3 regions of the Dyella sp. genome follow, and region 3 is predicted to be linked to each of the others. Evidence: riboswitches for the same ligand, from Rfam matches in the RefSeq annotation. Region 3 holds a riboswitch; each other region holds the start of a gene.
The links. A riboswitch is a leader RNA that binds a small molecule or an ion and turns the genes downstream of it on or off. The one in region 3 is predicted to bind cobalamin.
Positions count from the first base shown of each region.

Region 1 (7,473 bases), on a different contig from region 3:
CCACGTCGCTGTTCGGCTTCAGCAGGATGGGATTGAAATCGATGCTCGGCTCCAGCCCGCACGCCTGCGCCTGCACCGCTTGCGCGCGCCCGATCTCGCCGCCGTCCACGGTTACCGCTGAATTCAAGGCCATGTTCTGCGGCTTGAATGGCGCAACCCGCAAACCGCGCCGAGTCGCCCATCGGCACAGCGCCGTCACCAGCGTGCTCTTGCCGGCATCGGACGTACAGCCTTGGACCATCAGCACGCGCGCGGTCATGGCAGCAGCTCCGCCAGTGCCTGATCGAGACGCGCGAAGGCGGTCTCGTCCGGTGGCAATCCGAAGCGCAGGCTAGGTGGCGCGTCGAACAGGCGGGTGAAAATGCCGCGCGCTGCGAGCGCACGATGAATCCGCGGCGCGTCATCGCCACGGCACCATTGGAACAGGCCGCAGCCAGCGGCAGGCGTCCAGCCATGTTGCGCGAGCAATGCGCGCAGACGTTCACTCGTTTCCAGCAGGCGTACACGTGCCTGCACATGCCATGCGCGATCCGCCAACGCACGCCGCAATACGTGGCGCGCGGGCCCGCTCAAGGTCCATGGCCCCAATTGTTCCTGCAAGGCCGCAAGCAAGGCCGGCGCTGCACATGCGAAACCGGCGCGCGCGCCAGCCATACCGAAAAACTTGCCAACCGAACGCAGCACCACCAGCCCTTCGCGAGCCGTATAGCGGCACAGGCTTTCCTGTGGCGTGACATCCATGAAAGCTTCGTCGACAACGAGCCAGCCATCGCGCGCGGCCAGTTCGGCGTGAACCTGCAACAGCCGTGCAGGATCGAAGCGCTCGCCGCCCGGGTTGTTGGGATGGATCAGCACCAATGCGTCCCAGGCGCCGAGGTTTGCCAGCAACGCATCTGCGGATTCCATCGTCACCTGATGGCCAGCCCGCCGCCATGCATGCGCATGCTCGGCGTAACCCGGCGCCATGATGCCGACTCGCGATGCCGGCCGCAGCAACGGCAATGCTTGAATGGCGGCCTGCGAACCGGCCACCGGCAACAGCTGCGGCGCTGCGTAATACGCGCACGCCGCTTCCACCAAACCATCATCGTCCTCGGGCAAGCGCCGCCATGCAGAAGACGGAATATCCGGCACCGGCCACCCAAATGGACTGATGCCGGTCGACAGATCCAGCCAGTTTTCCAGTGGAATGCCATATTCCCGCGCCGCACGCCGCAAGCGGCCACCATGCTCAAGCATGCAAGACTCCTTGCATCGTTATTCCCAGCAACAGCGCGACAGCAAGCCACAGCACCACGCCACGCTGCAGCAACTGCAATGCGCGATGGATGGCATCGGCATCGGGCACGGCGCCTTCGCCGAGTTCGGGACGCGCCTCCCACACACCGTCATACGGTGCTGCACCGCCAAGCTTCACCCCCAATGCACCCGCACCTGCCGCCATGACGGGACCGGCATTGGGGCTATCCCATTGCGGAGCCTGTGTACGCCAACAACGCAGCGCCACCTCGAAGTGTCCGCACAAGGCATAGGTGCAAGCCGTCAGCCGCGCCGGCATGAAATTGAGCACATCGTCGATACGCGCCGCCGCCCAGCCGAAACGCACATAGCGCGGCGTGCGATAGCCCCACATGGCATCCAGCGTGTTGACCAGGCGATAAAGCAGCGCGCCAGGCGCACCCAGGACGGCGAACCAGAACAGAGCGCCGAATACGGCATCGTTGCCGTTTTCCAATACGGATTCGGTAGCCGCTGCAGCAACCTGTCCAGCATTCAATGGCGCTGTATTGCGGCTGACCATGCGCCCGACCGCGTTGCGTGCTTCGTCCAATTTGCCCGCTGCCAACGCATGCGCTACCGGTTGCGCATGCTCGCCAAGGCTGCGCAGGCCCAGCGCGGCGTACAACACGATCACGGCTATGCACCAGGCAAGCCACGCTGGCACACAACGCTGGATGAGTGCCAATAACACGACGCAGGGCAGCACTGCCAACGACCAGGCGAGCAAGCCGTTCGCACGCCGGTCTGCATGTAGGCGCCGTTCGATCCAGGCCGCCATGCGACCGAAGATCACCAGCGGATGCGCGCGGCGCGGCTCGCCCAGCAGGCGATCCAGCAAGATGGCGGCGAGCATGGCCAAGGCCGTACTCATGACTTCGCACCATGCTTTTTGTCATTCCGGCGAAGGCCGGAATCCATGCTCGTAGCGGGGATGGATTCGGGCCTTCGCCGGCATGACGATCCGCTCCTGCCGCAGCGTACGGGACGTGCATCGCCCGGTGTGTTCATGGCAAGAACAACCGCAACGCCGCCGGCGCGTTCGAAGGAAAGTAGAAGTGCACGAAGCTGGCGGTCAACCGCCGATCGCGATAAACCGCCTCCTTGCACGGCCCTTGATTCGGATTGAAAGCATGCGCGAGCGGCTGCACGTCGACTGACGCCTGCGCATAGTGGAAGGTATGCCCGCGCAATTCGCCTTCGGGCAGGGCTGTGCCTTGCAGCCCCAACGCGGCCAGCCGTGGTTGCATCGTCGCATGTCCACGCATCAGGCCGGCCATGCCAGCCGAATGGCCTTGCTTGTCCGCCAACGCATCGAGCGCAAACAACAAACCGCCGCATTCGGCCAGCATTGGCTTGCCGGCATCGCGATGCGCACGCAAGGCGGCATGCAGATCGTGCCGCTGCGACAAGGCTTGCAGGTGCAGTTCCGGATAGCCGCCCGGCAGCCACACGGCATCGCAATCCGGCAAGGCATCGCCGGCCACCGGCGAGAAGAAACGCAGTTCCGCCCCGGCGCCACGCAGCAGGTCCAGGTTGGCCGGATAGATAAAGCAAAACGCATCATCGCGTGCCACCGCAATGCGCGTGCCTTGCAGCAGCGGCGGAATGCTTTCCGCGCCGGCTGCTTCGAAGGTCACGGGCGGCGGCAAGGCAGTTGCCGCATGCTGGGCCCATGCAGCAGCCAGGGCATCCAGTCGCGCATCGATATCCGCCAGTTCAGTGGCAGCAATCAAGCCAAGATGACGCTCGGGCAGTGCGAGTTGCTCCTCGCGCGGCAACGCACCCAACCAATGCAACGAGGATGGCAGGCTGTCTCGCAACAATTGCGCATGATAGGCGCTGCCGATGCGATTGGCCGCAACACCATACATGGACAGCCCTTCGCGATACGTCGCCAGGCCGCAAGCGAGCGCGCCGAAGGTTTGCGCCATCGCCGAGCCGTCGATCACCGCCAGCACCGGCAAGCCCAATTGCTGGGCAAGATCGGCACTGCTAGGGGCGCCATCGAACAGGCCCATCACGCCTTCCACCAGGATCAGGTCGGCATCGGCCGCAGCATCGAACAGGCGCCTGCGCACGTCCGCTTCGCCGCACATCCATAGATCGAGTTGATAGGCCGGCGTGCCCGCAGCCCGCGCCAGCACCATCGGATCGAGAAAATCCGGCCCGGTCTTGAACACGCGCACACGCCGGCCTTGTTGCGCATGCCAGCGCGCGAGCGCGGAAGTGACCGAGGTTTTGCCCTGCCCCGAGGCAGGTGCGGAAACCAGCAAGGCCGGGCAATGGCGCACGCTCACAGTTCGATGCCTTGCTGCGCCTTGATGCCTGCGTCGAAGGCGTGTTTGACCACGCGCATCTCGGTCACTGTATCGGCTACCGCGATCAAGCCGTCTGGCGCGCCGCGCCCGGTGATAACCACATGTTGCCGCGGCGGGCGTGCGGTTACTGCTTCAAGTACCTGCTCGAGCTGCACGTATTGTTTCACCAAGGCGATGTTGAGTTCATCCAGCAGCACGAAGTCGTACGCGGGGTCGGCCAGCATGTCCGCGGCGATCTTCCACGCCGCTTGTGCTGCGGCGATGTCGCGCGCCTTGTCCTGTGTTTCCCAGGTAAAGCCTTCGCCCATCACGTGGTAGTCGAGCTGGTCGCCGGCGAAGTGGCGAAAGAATGCTTCCTCGCCGGTTGAAAAGGTGCCCTTGATGAACTGCACCACGCCGCACTTGAAGCCATGCCCCAGCGAGCGCGCCAGCATGCCGAAACCGGACGAACTCTTGCCCTTGCCGTTGCCGGTGTTCACCACCAGCACGCCGCGATCGATGGTGGCGCGCGCGATCTTGCGATCGACCAGTTCTTTCTTGCGCTGCATGCGTTCGCGATAGCGCTCTTCCGGCGTCATCGTGTCGCGTGGTGATTGATCGCTCATGACTTCCTCCACTCCTGGCGCACGGCCAAGCATCATTAATAAGGAGGAAGACGACGGTACCGGTACTGACGCAGCGGCCCGACATGGCCCTCCGCCTGTACGGTTTCAACCTGTGGCCGGTCTCCGGGCTTGCGAGCGAAGGGACACCCTTCCGATCCGCGCCTTCCCGTGCAAGCACAGTGGCTATATGCGAATCGCGTTGCTCGCCTACCGTTGCGGGGGCAGCTCCGGCATGGCCGCGCAGGCAGCGCACCGGATTCCCGTTTCAACTGCCGGCAAGGCCCGGCAGTCACCTCAGGCCGCAGCATCTTAGAGCGGGGCACCCGGCGTGCATAGGGAGGCTGGGGGGCGCATGGCTGAGATGCGGCTCACGCGTTGAAGGCTCGCTATACGCCGTCTACACGATGCCGTAACGATGCTTGGCCTGGGAGAACGGCCGTCGAGATACGGATAAATGCACGTCCGGGATGGATATTTCCATTTGGACTTTTAGACGCCCAATGATCGGTTGCTGCTCGGCAACCTTGTCATTAACCTGCAATTTGCTGCTTCGCAGCAACGACCATGCTTAGGGGAATCATCCGCAATGACTAATGACAACAACCGGCCATATCAGGCCAGGTCTCAGCAGAATGGCTCTGCCAAGAACGCGACCCTGCTGCTTGCTGCTTCCATCCTGTTTGCGTTGGCCTCCGCGGCGGCGGCGCAGGACACCACGCAAGCCAGCGCATCTTCCGCCGGCAACCCGAAAAACCTGCAAGCCGTGATCGTCACCGGCACGCGCGCGCAGAACCGCACCGACAGCAGTTCGCTGTCGCCGATCGACGTAGTGCCGGCTTCGGCCTTGCAAGGCACCGGCACCACCGAGCTTTCCACGGCGCTGGCGCGGCTGATCCCATCGCTGAACTTCCCCCGCCCTGCCGCCACCGATGCGACCGATTCGCAGCGCCCCGCCACTTTGCGCGGCCTCGCGCCGGACGAAGTGCTGGTGCTGGTCGACGGCAAGCGCTGGCACAGCGGTTCGATGGTGAACGTGGACGGCACCATCGGCCGCGGTTCGGCGCCGGTGGATCTCAACACCATTCCGTTGTCGGCGATCGACCATATCGAAGTGCTGCGCGATGGCGCGTCCGCGCAGTACGGCTCCGATGCCATCGCGGGCGTGATCAACATCATCCTGAAGCATGGCGCGCAAGGCGGCTCGGTCGAACTGGACGGTGGCCGTTACCAGCGCGGTGGCGGCAAGCAGTGGCAAGGTTCGGTCAATTTCGGTATCCCGTTGAACGGCGACAAGGGCTGGCTGCGCTTTACCCTGGATGACGGACACCAGGACCCGACCAATCATGGCGGTGCCGACATCCGCTATCCGCAGCTGGGCGAGAAGCAGGTGTTCGGTGATCCCACCGTCAGCGAGCACAACCTGTTCTTCAACTCGCAATACGACATCACCCACAACATCCAGTTCTACGCCTTCGGCAGCTACCACTTCCGCAACGGCATTTCGGATGAGCTGTACCGCAATGCGTTCGGCTACCCTGCTTCGATCAAGGCGCAACTCAATGCGCTCTATCCGGACGGCTACCAGCCGCTGCTGGAATCGCGCAGCACCGATCAGCAATTCGTCGCCGGCCTGCGCGGCACCACCAGCGGTGGCTGGCGCTGGGATGTAAGCGCCAACTACGGCGGCAACCGCGTATCGCTCGATACCATCCACACTGCCAATTACGCCTTCCTGCACGACGTCGGCTACACGCCGACCACCTTCTTCGACGGCATCGTCTCCACCGCGCAGCAATTGGTGGACGTGGACATCGCCAAGGACTTCAACCTCGGCTGGCTGCCCAATCCGGTCACGGTGGCGTTCGGTGGCGAATACCAGCGCAATACCTACGAAATTAAAGCGGGCGACCCAGCTTCCTATTACGTAGGCACCTCGGGGGTGACGGGCGGGGCACAAGGCTTCGGTGGCTACAGCCCGGTGAACGTGGGTTCGTGGAGCCGCAGCGACGTCGCGCAATACGTCAGCCTGGAAACCAACCTTACCGACAAGCTCGGCACTTCGTTCGCGGTGCGGCACGAGGATTACAACGACTTCGGCAACACCGTGTCCGGCGCGCTGGCCAGCCGTTACGACTTCACCGATCGCTTTGCATTGCGCGCCAGTGTGTCGAGCGGCTTCCGCGCGCCCTCGCTGGCCCAGGAAGACTATTCGCAGATCGGTTCGGCCTATCTCACGCCGAGCAGCGCCGGCCCCGGCATTGCGCCGGGCATCTATCAGACCGGCCTGTTGCCGGTGAGCAACCCCGTGGCGCAATTGCTTGGCGCGCAGGCGTTGCGGCCGGAGCGTTCGCATAACTACACCGTGGGTGCGGTGTTCAACCCGATCGATCCGCTGACGCTGACGTTCGATCTGTACCAGATCAACATCTACAACCGCATCGTGCTTTCAAGCACGCTGAGCGGCCTGAACCGGCCGATCGTGGTGGACTATCTGGCCGCCAATGGCATCAGCAACGTGGCCTACAGCTCGGCGCAGTACTTCACCAACGCGGTGAATACACGCACGCAGGGCGGCGACCTGGTCGGCAGCTACCGCGCCAACCTGGGCGGCGGTGTGCTGGACAGCACGCTCAGCTACAACTACAACCGCACGCGAGTTACCCACGTTGCACCCAACCCTGGACAGCTGGATGCGCTGGGCCTGCAACTGCAACGCGTGACCAATCGCGACATCAAGGGATTGCTGGCCGACTCCACGCCGCGCAGCAAGTTGATCCTCAACGAGAACTACACGCTGGGCCACTGGGCGTTCAACGGCAACCTCACCCGCTATGGCAACTTCACCTCGTACAGCAACAGTTCGTACCTGCTCAACCAGACCTACAGCCCGCAATGGGTGCTCGATCTGGCCGGCAGCTACAACCTCGATGATTGGACGTTTACGCTGGGCGTCAACAACGCCACCAACAGCTATCCGGACAAGACCATCGCGGCGAACAACGTGAACGGCACGATCCCGTATTCAAATTTTTCACCCGCCGGCTTCAATGGGCGCTACTATTACACCAAAGTGATCTATCACTGGTGACCCAACAAGCCCACTGCCAAGCACTACATGCGCTGCATGCATGGAAAATCCCGGCCCAACAGCCGGGATTTTTTTATGCCTTCCGCGGCAGGGAAAGCGTTACGCGTGTTTGTGGAAGACCAGATGTCCGCCTTGCGCACCTACTGCAATCGTATCGCCGGCTACGAAACGTCCTTCAAGT
Region 1 is NZ_DAIOEU010000048.1:29,746-37,218, forward strand. It holds gene V7M64_RS16890 (cobyric acid synthase) at 1-259, opposite strand, end outside; gene cobD (threonine-phosphate decarboxylase CobD) at 256-1,239, opposite strand; gene cbiB (adenosylcobinamide-phosphate synthase CbiB) at 1,232-2,152, opposite strand; gene V7M64_RS16905 (cobyrinate a,c-diamide synthase) at 2,286-3,572, opposite strand; gene cobO (cob(I)yrinic acid a,c-diamide adenosyltransferase) at 3,575-4,177, opposite strand; cobalamin riboswitch at 4,301-4,516, opposite strand; gene V7M64_RS16915 (TonB-dependent receptor) at 4,791-7,292, shown strand; partial or broken gene V7M64_RS16920 (AAA family ATPase) at 7,392-7,473, opposite strand, start outside.
Region 1: linked by a shared signal. The riboswitch ahead of cobO (cob(I)yrinic acid a,c-diamide adenosyltransferase) and the one ahead of V7M64_RS09245 (TonB-dependent receptor) in region 3 are both predicted to bind cobalamin.

Region 2 (7,473 bases), on a different contig from region 3:
TCTGCGCAACCGTCGCCGAAAGAGACCACGCCGATCTGGTACACGCGGGCACCGATGGCCCGAATGATGGGGCCACCGCTATCGCCCTGGCACGAATCCTTGCCTCGGACCCCAGCGCAGAAGTAAGTACTCATGTCGTGATCTGAATATGAAATCGCGCACTCATCCATGGAGACGATCGGTACGTCGACCTCGCGCAACCTATCCGGATAGTAGGGGAACGATTGACTATCGGTATTTCCCCAACCTATGACCGTTGCCATCTGGCCAGGCCGGTACAAGGCATCTGCCCCCGCCGTGGGCAGCGTGACGGGGACGATGCCCTCCACAGGTGCATCAAGCGTGACCAACGCGAGATCGGAGTCATCGAGCGTACTGGCATCAATGGCACGGATGCCGCGCCGCTGAGAACCGATTCCATCGCTAAGCAACGTTTGCCCAACGGTCACCGATAGCCGGTGCGCGTTTTTGTCATTGACGCCTTCTACGCAGTGCGCAGCCGTAATGACCAATGTGGAACTGAGCAGTGATCCTCCGCATCTATGCTTTCCATCTATCTGGACCGATGCCATGAAGGGGTATTTGCCCCTGGGTACTTCAGTACCGCCGATGATAAGAGGCCCAACCTGGCCATGCCCGTCAGATGCGGCGGATGTGCCAGCTGCGATCAACCCCGCACCAAACCCGAGAATGCCTAGCGCAAGGGCCTGCCCTTTTCTTTTCCTTGAGATACTCATGAAAATGCTCCATTCAGCTCCGTTGTCATCACGACAATCGCGCCATGCGACTGCCCGTTCGCAGGAAGCCCCACCCGTCGAGCACGATGCGGCCTCCGTTTAAACACACCGATTAGAATTTGACCCAGATGGGAATGAGGCTATCCCAGAGTCTTTGATCGCTGAGATTGGCATAGACCCCGGGCGCCCCTTGTCCTGCGCAACGAATGCCCCCGAAGACGGTGCCGATCTGGTACACGCGTCCACCGATGACGCGAATGACGGGGCCGCCGCTGTCACCGTGACACGCCCCCTTGCCTCGCACCCCACCGCAGAAATTCGTGCTGAAATCAAATTCCGGCGCCGCGATGATGCATTCCTCCATCGACAGGATCGGTACATCCACCTCACGCAATCGATCCGGGTGGTATGGAAAACCTTCGCTATCGGTATTTCCCCAGCCGATCACCGTTGCCATCTGGCCGGGCCTGTACAAAGCGTCACTCCCGGGCGTCGGCAATGCGACAGGCGCGATGCCCATCACAGGTCGGTCCAGTACAACAACAGCCAGATCGGAGCCCTCCAACGTACTGACAAAAACCGCACTGATGCCCCGCCGCTGCGAACCGATCCCGTCACTGAGGAGCGTTTGTCCGACAGTGACCGATACGTGAGAAGCCGCCTCATCGTTCGTAATGTCTACGACACAATGCCTGGCAGTAAGAATCGACCTCGTGTCAAGGAGCGAACCGCCGCAAAAATGGTTGCCTTCATCCTGAAGCGAAGCCATGAAGGGATATTTGCCCCTTGGCACTTCGGTACCACCAATAATCAAGGGGACAACCTGGTCGGATTGGATATCGGATCGGGCAGATACATCGAACCCGGTCAATGCTGCGCTCAGCCCAAGAACTCCCATGGCGAGAATCGACTTCTTCTTTCCCGTGAAGATTTTCATAGAGCACCTTTTTCGGTTTACTGCCCCCTGATTCACAACGGCCGCTTTACGTCGACCGCCTTCTTGCAAGAAGACCCGTCCCGGGCCTCCGTCTTGCACGGTGCGACCTCGATAGACAAGCAAGGTCCCACCATTCCAGCCGAATGAAACGCAACACTCCAATCAAACCTCCCACTACGTGGCGTGGAAGTTGGCTTATGAGGACGTACGCATCGGATATCTACGGAGGGATGCCAAGCGCTCGACGCGCAAGGCAGAAAATTCGCAAAAAGGCAGCAGTACCCCAGCCTTGAATCCGCTATTGCAATCACCATTGCATGCTTTGAACTGCCGTACATGGATAGCTCCCAGTGCACTGTTCATTCGGATTTCGCTTGAGCGTACATGCTCACCCCTCGTGCGCCGCAATGACGTTTGAGCTTTTCGTTCCGTCATGCAAGTGATAATCGAAGAGAGCCATTCGCCGACAAAAAAATCGAAAGTGACTACACCGCCTGCTATCCACGAACTTCCGATACATACAAGGCAGATGGCCTTGCTCTCAGACCGTCAAGGTCACATGGATGGACGAGCATACGGAGCAGCACCGTATTCGCATCGTTGCTGCACGCCCGTCCCGTCGCGGACTCGATCCATGTCGACTTCGCGAAACGCGCAGCGTCCATGCTTTTTCGCTCCATCTATCTGCGATATGGTGCCGTACCCATCCAGCCGCCGGCCCCGCCGCCATGCTTACAGCCCTCGTGCTCGCGCTGCTTGCCGGCGCACAGCCGCCCTCGACGGACACCTTCACCACGCGCGTGCAGCGCGCAAAGATGGTGGAAGCCGGCCCCACCGGCCCGGCCTATCAAAAACAATTCTGGGCCAAGACCGGCAACCCGATGACCGACGCACTGAAAGCCTGCCTGGCGAGCAACGCGCCGGCGGACAAGTCGCCCTTTACGCTGGTTGCGGATATTTCGCCCGACGGACATCCGCTGCACGTGGATGTGCGCGCGCCGACAGCCGTCGCGAAATGCCTCGCCGGCCAGTTTTCGGCGTGGACATTTCCCATACCGCCCAAATTGTCCGATTCGGTCGATTACCCGATCGAGATCGATGTAAGTCTGTGAGCGCGCACGAACCAATGGAGACTTGCCCGGCTTCGTGATCGGCGCAGTGCGGGCGCACACCACGCCTTGCGCTACGATCCGCCCAATCTTTCCATGGAGTCGGCGGCATGCGCGCACCCACCGGTTCGGTCGTCGGTCTCTGCTCCGCCTCTGCCACCATGTCGGCGATGGGCATGGCCTTTCTCGGTTATTGGGGCGTCCACGAACCTACGCCCTGGAATGCGCGTGACATCGTGGTGGTGTGCCTGGCCTTCTTCAGTTTCATGGCGTTGGGCGCGACGATCTGGATCGCCACCACGCCGGTGGCCGATGACACCGTCGAACGGATCGCGCCCGCGCGCCGCAGCTTCGCCGCGGGGCTGGTGCTGATGTGGCTGGGGATCGTTGTCGCCATCGTGCCGTAGCGAAAAAATTTTCAACCGGGCCACAGGCCGCATGGCGGTTGGAGTCCGTCTGGTTATCCACCGGCTTATCCACAAATTATTGGGTTGACCGGCAACGGCGACCCCGATATGTTGTGCTCCGTCGGTTGCCGCTTCGAACGATTTCGAGGTGGCTCGGGAATCCGGTGCAAGTCCGGAACTGCCCCGCAGCGGTAGGCGGAGACCAAAGCCCAGTCGCACTGGCCTGCAGGGCTGGGAAGCGGGGCGAGTAGGCGGATCGCGAGATCCACATCCGCAAGTCCGAAGACCTGCCGACACGGTCTGGCCGGAGCGCCATGCCGCTGGTGACGGCCTCCGTGGGAGAGGTGTGTCGCGCGACGCGGATGTCATTGCCTGTGTCGAGCGAGCACGACCGCGGTACCGCCACCTCAGCCCTGCGCGCGGGAGCAGGCGGTTGAGTCCAAGGAATCTGTCCGCACGAACCGGCTCTCGCCGGCCGGACCGATTCCGCAGCCCGGAGCGTCCGACATGCAACCTATCGATACCGAATCGCGCGAGCGCACTGCCGACCGCGCCGAACCTGCCGTTTTCTCCGCCGATGCCCACGCGCCGGCCACTGCCATTGCTGGAACGATGTCCGCTACCGCCGAAGCACCTTTCACCCTGACTCCTCCGCACAACCCGGGCCAGATGCGCGTCACCAAGCGCAGCGGCCGGCAGGAAGTGGTCGACGTCAACAAGATCGTCCGCGCGGTCACGCGCAGCGCCGAAGGCTTGCATGCGGTCGATCCGCTGCGCGTGGCGCTGAAGACCATCGGCGGCTTGTATGACGGCGCCACCACGCAGGAACTGGATCAGCTTTCCATCCGTACCGCCGCCGCGCTCACCGCCGAGGAACCGGAATACGGCCAGCTCGCCGCGCGCCTGCTCAGCGCCTTTATCGACAAGGAAGTGAGCGGGCAGGAAATCCAGAGCTTTTCGCAATCCGTCGCACGCGGTGCCGAACTGGGCATCGTCAATGCGCGGCTGCGTGATTTCGTGACCGAAAACGCACGCAAGCTCAACGATGCGATCGATCCGCTGGCCTCGCGCCGCTTCGAATACTTCGGCCTGCGCACGGTGTACGACCGCTACTTGTTGCGCCATCCGCAACTGCGCAAAGTGGTGGAGACGCCGCAGTATTTCTTCATGCGCATCGCCTGCGCACTCGGCGGCAACGAGATTGGCGAAACGCTGGAGCTGTACCGCCTGCTTTCGTCGCTGGAATACATCGCCAGCTCGCCGACATTGTTCAATGCCGGCACGGCGCACGAGCAGCTCAGCTCCTGCTTCCTGCTCGACTCGCCGCTGGATTCGCTGGAATCGATCTACGAGAAGTACGGCGACGTCGCCAAGCTCAGCAAATTCGCCGGCGGCATCGGCCTGGCCTATTCGCGCGTACGTTCGCGCGGTTCGCTGATCAAGGGCACCAACGGCCATTCCAACGGTCTGGTGCCATGGCTGAAAACGCTGGATGCCTCGGTCGCCGCGGTGAACCAGGGCGGCAAGCGCAAAGGCGCGGCCTGCGTGTACCTGGAACCGTGGCACGCCGATATCGAGGAATTCCTCGAACTGCGCGACAACACCGGCGACGAAGCGCGCCGCACGCACAACCTCAATCTCGCCAACTGGATTCCCGACGAATTCATGCGCCGCGTCGAACACGACGGCAACTGGTCGCTGTTCGATCCAAAGATCGTGCCGCATTTCGTCGACAGCTGGGGCGAAACCTTCGAGCGCGCCTATCACAAGGCCGAAGCCGAAGGTCTGGCGGTAAAGACGGTGAAGGCACGCGAACTTTATGCACGCATGCTGCGCACGCTGGCGCAGACCGGCAACGGCTGGATGACCTTCAAGGATCGCAGCAACGCCACCAGCAACCAGACGGCCAAAGCGGAAAACGTCATCCATCTGTCGAATCTGTGCACCGAGATCCTGGAAGTCACCAGCGCCGGCGAAACGGCGGTGTGCAACCTGGGCTCGATCAATCTGTCCCGCCATGTAGTCGATGGCTCGTTCGACTTCGCCAAGCTTGCTGCCACGGTGCGCACGGCGGTGCGCCAGCTGGATCGCGTGATCGACCTGAACTTCTACCCCATCGACACCGCCGCCACCGCCAACCGCAAGTGGCGCCCGGTTGGCCTGGGCGTGATGGGCCTGCAGGACGTGTTCTTCAAGCTGCGCTTGGCCGTAGATTCGGCCGAAGCGCTGGAACTGTCCACGCGCATCGCCGAAGAGATCTACTACAACGCATTGGCGCAATCGAACGCGCTGGCCGAACAACACGGCGCGCATCCCGGCTTTGCGGAAACCCGCGCGGCGAATGGCGAACTGCAGTTCGATTATTGGCCCCATGCCAAGGTGCACGACGTGGCGCGCTGGGATGCGCTGCGCGAAGCGATCAAGGCCAAGGGCCTGCGCAACTCGCTGCTGATCGCGATCGCACCGACGGCGACCATCGCCTCCATCGCCGGCTGCTACGAATGCATCGAGCCGCAGGTCAGCAACCTGTTCAAGCGCGAAACGCTGTCGGGCGACTTCCTGGTGGTGAATCGCTACCTGGTGGACGAGCTGAAGTCGCTGGGTTTGTGGACGGCGGAAATCCGCGACGCGATCAAGCTGGCGGAGGGTTCGATCCAGGGCATCACGGCGATCCCGGAGCGTCTGCGCTCGATCTACCGCACGGTGTGGGAACTGCCGCAGAAAGCGCTGATCGACCTGGCCGCTGCGCGTGGTGCATATATCGACCAGAGCCAATCGCTGAACTTGTTCATGGAGAACCCGAATATCGGGCAGTTGAGTTCCATGTACATGTATGCGTGGAAGGCGGGGGTGAAAACCACTTATTACCTGCGCTCGCGGCCAGCCACCAAGATCGCCAAGACCACGGTAACGGCAACAACGGTTGCGGCGCCTGCGCCCGACGCACAGGAAGTGGCGACGGCGGCAGTGTTCTGCTCGCTGGAAAATCCGGAATATTGCGAGGCTTGCCAGTAACCTCAGGCCCGTCACCCCGGCGAAAGCCGGGGCCTAGCGACTTTGGTTTTGGATTTCTCGAGCGAAAGACACCAGGCCCCGGCTTTCGCCGGGGTGACGGGTTCAAAACAAGGTTTTGTATAGGTCATTCCAATACGGATTCGTGTTCTCGATGAGCTCTAACTTCCATCGACGATGCCATTTCTTAAGTAGCTTTTCGCGGGCAATAGCCGAGTCCATGGAATCGTGCGCTTCGTACCAAACGAGATGGTGAACGCCATGACGCTTCGTAAAACCGGAAACAAGATCCAAGCGATGCTGCGAAACGCGCTGAATCAGATCAGACGTCACACCAACATACAGGACACCATTTCGCTTGTTGGCAAGCATATAAACACAGGGCTGTCGCGATCTCATGCCGCTATCTTCATCAAGATAAAAGCGGCTGGAAGTCCGCCGGCAACTCTCAAATCCGTCATCCTGGCGAACGCCGGGAGCCAGTGACTTCCTTACACCCATGCCAAGAATGAAACCCTACCGCAACCGCAGCCGCCGCTCCGGCGTCAGCGCCTATACGATCGGCAAGGGCTTCATCCTGGTGCACTTCGTACGTGATGGCACCTACGAATACACCGACGCCAAACCCGGCCGCATGCACGTACGCAACATGCAGACGCTGGCCGAAGCCGGCGTCGGCCTGTCCACCTACATCAGCCGTTTCGTGCGCGGCAAGTACGCGCGCAAACTCGACTAAGCCTGAAGGAACATCCATGTCCGAGCACATCCTCGATCCCGGTTTCGAACTCACGCTGCGCCCGATGCGCTACCCGGAGTTCTACGAGATGTACCGCAACGCGATCAAGAACACCTGGACGGTGGAGGAAGTGGATTTCTCGCTCGACGTCACCGATCTCAAGTCGAAGATGACCGATGCAGATCGCCACCTGATCCATCGCCTGGTTGCCTTCTTCGCCACCGGCGACACCATCGTGGCGAACAACCTGGTGTTGAACCTGTACCAGCACATCAATGCGCCGGAAGCGCGCATGTATCTGTCGCGCCAGTTGTTCGAGGAAGCGCTGCATGTGCAGTTCTACCTTACGCTGCTCGACACCTATATTCCCGATCCGAACGAGCGCAACAAGGCGTTTGCGGCGATCGAGAACATTCCGTCGATCCAGCAGAAAGGCGCGTTCTGCTTCAAGTGGATCGATTCCATCCAGAACCTGCAAAAGCTGGAAACGCGCGAGCAACGCCGGCAGTTTTTGCTCAACCTGATCTGCTTTGCG
Region 2 is NZ_DAIOEU010000006.1:28,121-35,593, reverse strand. It holds gene V7M64_RS04605 (serine protease) at 1-737, opposite strand, end outside; gene V7M64_RS04600 (serine protease) at 850-1,674, opposite strand; gene V7M64_RS04595 (peptidase C13) at 2,403-2,786, shown strand; gene V7M64_RS04590 (hypothetical protein) at 2,894-3,190, shown strand; cobalamin riboswitch at 3,296-3,500, shown strand; gene V7M64_RS04585 (ribonucleoside-diphosphate reductase subunit alpha) at 3,698-6,205, shown strand; gene V7M64_RS04580 (GIY-YIG nuclease family protein) at 6,308-6,535, opposite strand; gene V7M64_RS04575 (hypothetical protein) at 6,464-6,688, shown strand; gene V7M64_RS04570 (hypothetical protein) at 6,711-6,938, shown strand; gene V7M64_RS04565 (ribonucleotide-diphosphate reductase subunit beta) at 6,955-7,473, shown strand, end outside.
Region 2: linked by a shared signal. The riboswitch ahead of V7M64_RS04585 (ribonucleoside-diphosphate reductase subunit alpha) and the one ahead of V7M64_RS09245 (TonB-dependent receptor) in region 3 are both predicted to bind cobalamin.

Region 3 (7,473 bases):
GCAGTGTGTCGGTGAGATCGTAGAGCTTGTCCGGTGGCATGCTGCTCGAGGTCAGCGCCACGTGCAGGATCGGAATCTGCGAGGTGTCGAACTTGAAGTATTGCGGCGGGCTGGGCAGCGCCGGCAGGTCGGGTTGGGCGGCGTTGATCGCCGTCTGCACGTCGACCGCGGCCTTGTCGATGTTGCGGCCGAAGTCGAAGCGCACCATCACCGTTGCGCTGCCCTGGTTGGCGTTGCCGTAAATCTCCTGCACGCCGGGGATGCGGCCAAGATGGCGCTCCAGCGGGGCGAGCACGGTATTGGCCATGGTCTGCGCGCTGGCGCCCGGCTGCGCGGCGGTGACGAACACACCGGGGAAATCCAGCGTCGGCAACGCCGCCACGCCCAGCATCAGGTAGGCGCAGAAGCCGGCAATGGTCAACCCGATCGCCAACAGCGAGGTGCCGATGGGGCGGCGGATGATGGGGGCGAAGATATTCATGCCGTTACCTGCGCCAAGACGTCAGGCAAACGAAAGCCACGGCCGCGCGCGTCCCGCGCTGGCCGTGGCGCAAGCAAACAGAAGGGCACATTCATGGGCGCCTTTATGCCTTGGGGGCCAGAAGCGCAAATGTGCCTGAAGTCGGGCCGTGCCGAAAGGCATGGCGTTGATTTTCCCTCTCCTGAGAGGCAAGGTCGGAGCCAGGATGGGCCAGCAGGCAGGGATGCAATCCCAGCATTCGCGTGGATGCCGGGATTGGCACCCCAGCCTGCTTGGCATCTGCTGCCTTACAGGCCGTAGCGCACCGTCAAGTACCAGGTGCGACCCAACTCGTTGTAGTAGTAGACCGTCTCATAGCTGTGATCGAACACATTCGCCAGCTTGGCTTCCACCTGCCAATCCGGGGCGAAGCTGTAGCTTGCTCGCAGGTCGGTGGTGGCATAGCCGCCCATGCGTTCGGTATTGGCGATGTCGTCGTAGCGCTTGCTGGAGGCAAAGAACGTCGCGCCCAGGTTGAACCGGCCCAGCCTGCGATCGACGTCGACTCGTGCGGTGCGTTGCGCACGGCGCTGCAGCAGGTTGCCGTTGTTGGCGCCGCCGTCGTTGTTCTTCGGCTGCATCAGCGTGAGATAGCTCTGCACGCGCCAGTCGTCCAGGTTGAAGCCGAATTGGCCTTCCACGCCACGGATGCGTGCGCGGCTCAGGTTTTGCGGTACGTAGTTCTGGTCCAGCACGATCAGGTTGTCGATGGTGGTCTGGTAGGCGTTGACGCCCCAGTTCCAGTGCTGCAACTGCTGTGTCAGGCCGATTTCCGCGCTGCGCGAGGTTTCCGGCCGCAAATCCGGATTGGCCGTCGGAAAGCCGCCGAGGGGCGGAAAGTACAGGTCATCAAACGTGGGCGCGTGGAACGCGCTGCCGTAGCTCACCGACAGCACCGGTCCGTTTTCGAAGTGATAGCCCCACGCCGCCGAGCCCGTGTTGTGATTGCCGAATTGATCGTTGTGATCGTGGCGCGCGGCGAGCTGCACTTCGTTATGGCCGAAGCTGCCCTGGTATTGCGCAAAAGTGCCGGTATCGCCGCGGGTGGTTTGTTGGAAAGCCGTGTCGCTGGCGACGTGTTCCTGCTGGTAATCCACGCCCACGGTGAGCAATTGGTCGGTCGCCAGCGTGATGTCGTTCTGCCACGACGCCTGGTTGCGGCGTGAATTGAAATAACCGGTGGCCATGCGCGGGTAGTACTGGCTGAAATAAGTGCCCTGGTAGTAGCTGGCGAGATCGTCGCGGCTTTGTCCGGCGTCGAGCGTGACTTTCCACATCGGCAGTGGCGTGAAACTCAGGCGCGCGCCGGCCACGTACTGCTCTTCCAGGCTGTCATTGCCGCTGTACGGGCTGCCGGCGAATTCCGCGTTGCTCTTGCTGCGCAGCCAGTCGAAGGCGAGCTCCGTGCCGTTGTCCCAGCGATAGCCGATGTTGGCGAAGCCGTTCCAGTTGCGATAGGCGTCGTTGCGCGGATCGTCCACGTAGCAGGCAATGCCGCGTTCCGCCGCGCCCATGCGGCAATTGGGAATGCCGCCGGTGTAGGTGCCGCCGAGGCTCGCGTTGTACCACAGACGCGCATCGCCGCCGGAAACGCCGGCCTGGCCATTTACGTAACCATGGCTGCCGCCGGTAACGCTTACCGACGGCGAAATGTCGCCGTTCGGCTGACCGTGCCGGGTGAAAATCTGAATCACGCCACCGATCGCATCCGAGCCGTACAGGCTGGCGCGCGGGCCGCGCACGATCTCGATGCGATCGATCGCCTGCACCGGAATCTGCTCCAGCGCTGGCAGGCCGATGCTGACCGAGCCGATGCGCACGCCGTCAATCAGCACCAGCACATGCGTGGCATTGGTGCCGCGCAGATACAGCGAGGATTGCCCGCCGATACCGCCGGTTTGCGCGATCGACACACCGGGCAGGCCAGTCAGCAGGTCGACCACCGATACCGGCTGCAGGCGCTCGATGTCTTCGCGCGTGATCACGGTGACTGAGGACAGCGCCTCGTTGGCGGTGATGGCGGTGCGCGTGGCAGTCACGATCACCGGCGTCAGCGAGCCGTCCTGGCCGTCGTTTGATTGAGCGTAAGCGGCCTGCGCGGCCAGTGACAGCAGCAAGGCGGCTGCAAGCGCATGTTTCTTCAACACGATGGATGTTCCCCTGCCGCGCGTCCCCGCGCGGCGCAAGTCGTCAGCGAGCCGGCATCGGGCGGAGCAAAAAGGGAACGGAAGGCGACCAGGCGCAGAACGCCGCAGCGCGAACTCCGTGCCTCGCCCACCGCGAATGCCAGAACCTGTTCCGGGCCGGTCTCCGGACTTGCGAGTGGCATGTTTGCACATGCCGTCAGCAATGCCTTCCCATGCTTACGCACAGTGGCGCCTTATCGCTGCAATGACTCGCTTACCGTTGCGGGGGCAGTGCCGGACTTGCTGCGCAAACAGCGCACCGGCTTCCCGTTTCATCCCTTTTGCTTTCGCCGTGGGGACACCTGGAACGGGCGCCACTGTAGCCGATGGAACGCGGTCCGGGCAATTTATGCATCTTGTCCCGCACTGTCCGGTTCGAGCGCGAAAAGGGGCCGATAAGCAGATAACGCCTTTTTGCAAGCGCGGCGATGTAGTTATTGGGCCGACGAAGCGAGGATAAGACAATGGACAGCCCGACTATTAACCCAACGTCTCATGCGTATCACTCTTCGGCGGCAGAAGATGCCGCCGCGAGTACTCCGGCGATAACGTCGCAAACCGATCTGTCGGGTGATTTCGTCCAGCCGACCAATAACCCGTTTGCGGGCGCCGGCCGAAAGCCTCGATCCATATTCCGTGAGGTGTGGGATAGGACGCCCTTTGGCGTCCTGCAAAACCTGATTGAAGGAAAAGGCCTCACCTGTAGCTTCTTTCCGGGCATATGCAGCCTGGCAGGGGTCGATGGCGGATACGAAAACAGTACGCAAGGCCCTGCCAGTAAAGCCCGATATGGAGTAACCAGTTCAAGCGATATTCAATCCGGAAAAAATGCCGGAAGGATTGTCGACCTGTCGTCGGTTCCCGCTGTGGAAAAAAGGGTCAGCAGGGTCCTGGATGAAACCATCAAAAACACATGGAGGGCCTATAACCTGATGGACAGCCCGTCAACGTGGACTGGCAAGACAATGACGGCAATGAAGAAGTTGTTCGGGGAAGGGATCACTCGTCCGGACGTACGGGCCAGGATAAAGACCGGGCTGGCTACCTCGCTCGACGGCATGCAACAGCTGAGAGACAACCCGCAGCGAATCTTCCTTGAGGTTTCTCCCGAGCCCGGCGAAGAAAAAACCTCTGCATATACCGTCCTTGGGGAGGCTGGGCCGACGGGCGAAGTGGTATTGAGCAAACCTATTATCGACAAGAACACGGATGAGTCGCTCATGCTGACGCTAAGTCATGAGGCCATGCATTTTTCCGACCTGCGAGACCGCTTTTACGTGGGCTACAGCGACCGGATTGGTTTCTACACAAGAGAGGTCGATGGCCACGACGGCAGCATCGAGGAGGCTCCGGAAAACCCCGACTCCATCGCATGGGCAGCATTAATGCTGGGGATGAACGGGCGCGAATTTCGGACACCGGTAGAAGTATGGGCGCGGTAGGAGTGAGAAAGCCACGCCGCTGGGATGTTTGGCCTGGAAGGTTCCCATCGCGATGGCTATCTCCAGACAGGAATAGGCGTTCTTTGCCGCAATAGCGCAAGACCTCAACAAGAGGATGAGATGGTGGATATCAAGCCCACAAACGCGCCCGCCCTTCTTTATCACCATGCAGTGCTGGATGCTTCTTCCGCGCTTACGCTGTCTTCACCGGAAGTAAGCCCGCCAGCTGGTTCATACGGCGGCTTTCCTCAATCTAGCCACGGTTCCCCAGCGGGCGGCGCGCGCGAGTCGCGGTCAATACTGTATTACACGCCATTCGGGGTCATCTCTGATTGGGCTAATGGTAAAAAAGCCACTCCCTGCGATTTCTTCAGGGGCTTCTGCTCGCTCTTTGGCATCGACAATTCCAGTGGAGACGCCCAGGTTCCAAGCGGACCTGCAAACAGCCGGCCGAACCCGCCAGGCAATGACGCCGTGGTCGGCGGATATGACCGTGGCGTGCACGGCGGCGCATTTATCGAACTGTCACTTGACCCCCAGGTACAGGCAAGAGTCATGCGGCTTCTTGGAGAAGCTTATGAAGATGCCAGGAAAGCATGCGATGTACATCGCCATCCCGAATCCTGGGACGCCAATACACGAACAAGCATGCAGCAATTGTTCGGGAGCAAAGCGGGATCTTCCGAGGTACAGGCCAAGCTGGAGCGCCTGCGCGATGGAATTAAAAGGCATATCGAGAACAACGGCGGGGATATATACCTTGAGCTTTCCCGCAATCGTCATTCGGACATCGTTGCGTATGCGCCCATGGACAGCACAGGCAGGTATACCGGCCAAATCGTTCTCAATGCAGACAAACTGTACGGTGATGACCGTGGTTATTTGGACAATGACGGTAATCTAAAAAAGACCCTGGTTCACGAGGTGGCTCATTCGGACGTCGGCATGCATGACCATTTTTACATGACGTACGACAAAAACCGCGGTTACGTGGTGAAGCCCGATGAGAATGGACGTAGTGTTCCGTTTAACGAAGATGATGCGCCGGATACCCCGGACCCCTATGCGTATGGAATCCAGGTGCTGGCTGGAGATAAAGCGCTCGACGACGCTGGTGACGATACCGCCAGGTACAGGTACGAAACTTAGCCGCCGAGCTTCCTAATCTGTCCGTCGATGGGGCGATAGTCACGTCTGCCACGCGAACTGTGTGGCACGCGTCGCGGATGCCGAATCGTCGGGATAGAAAAATGTTGGCTTCAATAGACTGCGGCGAAGTAGGTGTAGCACCGCGACTAACTGGGAGATGCGATCGTGCGTATCGACACACTTCCACCCGACAGGAGCCGAGCGGCGGCAAGCGCGTGCGGCGGCCGATACGCCTGGACACGGCCTCGAACAACCCCGATTCCATTGCCAATGCGGCAGTCGTCCTGGCCGACAACGGCGGCGCCTAACCCGATGAGCTGTAAAATCACCCGCACAGGCCTTCAATCGGTCTGCAACTCCGCCACGAAATCGTAGATATCCCCGCGATACCACGACGTGGTGAATTCCACCACGCGACCATCGTCGAGAAATCCACGCCGCTCGATGTGCAGGCCCGCGCTGCCGACACTTACATGCAGCAAGCGCGCCTGCCGTGCGGCCAGCAGCACTGCGCGCAAACGCTGCAACGCGCGCACCGGGCGGCAGTCGTATTTCCCCAGCGCTTCGTACAGCGAATCGTGCACCTCATGCGGATCCGGCAGCACGCTGGCCGGCACCACGCTGCGCTCGATCGCCAGGGGCTCGTCTTCCGCGTAGCGCACGCGATGCAGGCGCGCCACCAGCACGCCCGGTGAAAGATTGAGCGCCATCGATTCTTCCGGCGTCACCTCGCCCACGCTGCGCTCGAAGAATTCGGAGCGCGGGTGCAGGCCGCGTGCGCGCAGGTCTTCGGTGAAGCTGGTGAGGCGCGACATCGGCTTGATGATGCGCTCGGCCACGAAGGTACCGGCGCCATGGCGTTGCGTGAGCAGGCCCTCTTCAACCAGGCCGGAAATGGCCTTGCGCACCGTCACGCGCGACAAACCCAGGGCCTGCGATAAATCGCGTTCGCTAGGCAGGGTCTGGCCGGGCTCGATGTCGCGATGCTGGATCACGTTGCGAATGGCCCGCCGCAGCCGCAGGTAAGCCAGCGGCTGGTGGGTGGTGGTATCGCGGCTCAGTCGCCGGTATTCCTCGGCCAGGGCATTCTGCATAGTTGCAGACCATACCAATGCGTAACCACTGCGACAACTGGTCTTTGCATGCCCCATCGTCCGGCGCAGCCGGTGCGGGATCGCGGCGGCCGGGCGAGCAGTTGTGCCGATTTTTACGATTTCCGGCGGCCCGCTTACGATTCCCGCCGTTATGAAAAGAATGCATACGTTTGCACTGCACAAGGGACTGGTATTGCCTGGTATAGCATTGGTACCATCGGCCTTTCCCCGGCGGTCGCACTGTCGCGGCTGCCCGCATTCGATGAGGTGAGTTGTGACTGCACCTGCCCTACCGGTCGAGCTGTTCGACCTGGTGATTTTCGGCGGCACCGGCGACCTGGCCGTCCGCAAATTGCTCCCTGCCCTGTTCCACCGCTTTGTCGACGGCCAGATCCAGCCCGGCAGCCGCATCGTCGGCGTCGCCCGCGAAGGCCTGGACGATGACGGCTACCGTGCCCAGGTTCGTGGTGCGCTCAATGGGGCCGCTTCCAAGCAGGCCGACAAGGTCGACGCCTTCCTCAAGCTGGTGCATTACCGCCCGCTCGATGCCCGCAAAGATGCCGGTTGGGACGACTTCGCCAGGCTGATGGGCGAGTGCCCCGACCACGTGCGCGTGTTCTATCTGTCCACCTCGCCGGAACTGTTCGTGGACATCTGCCAGCGCCTGGGCGGCTATGGCCTCAACCAGGGCCAGTCGCGCGTGGTGCTGGAAAAGCCGATCGGCCACGACCTGGCCAGCGCCAACCGCATCAATGACGACGTCGGCCAGGTGTTCGCCGAATCGCAGACCTATCGCATCGACCATTACCTCGGCAAGGAAACGGTACAGAACCTGCTGGCGCTGCGGTTCGGCAATGCGCTGTTCGAGCCGCTGTGGAACGCCGGCCATATCGACCACGTGCAGATCACCGTGGCCGAAACGCTCGGTGTCGGCCGCCGCGGCCCGTACTACGACCACGCCGGCGCGCTGCGCGACATGGTGCAGAACCACATGCTGCAGCTGCTGTGCATGGTGGCGATGGAACCGCCCGCCTCACTGTCGCCCGACGCGGTACGTGACGAAAAACTGAAAGTGCTGCACT
Region 3 is NZ_DAIOEU010000016.1:25,054-32,526, forward strand. It holds gene V7M64_RS09240 (efflux RND transporter permease subunit) at 1-481, opposite strand, end outside; gene V7M64_RS09245 (TonB-dependent receptor) at 769-2,667, opposite strand; cobalamin riboswitch at 2,804-3,027, opposite strand; gene V7M64_RS09250 (hypothetical protein) at 3,171-4,148, shown strand; gene V7M64_RS09255 (hypothetical protein) at 4,269-5,297, shown strand; gene V7M64_RS09260 (GntR family transcriptional regulator) at 5,639-6,391, opposite strand; gene zwf (glucose-6-phosphate dehydrogenase) at 6,666-7,473, shown strand, end outside.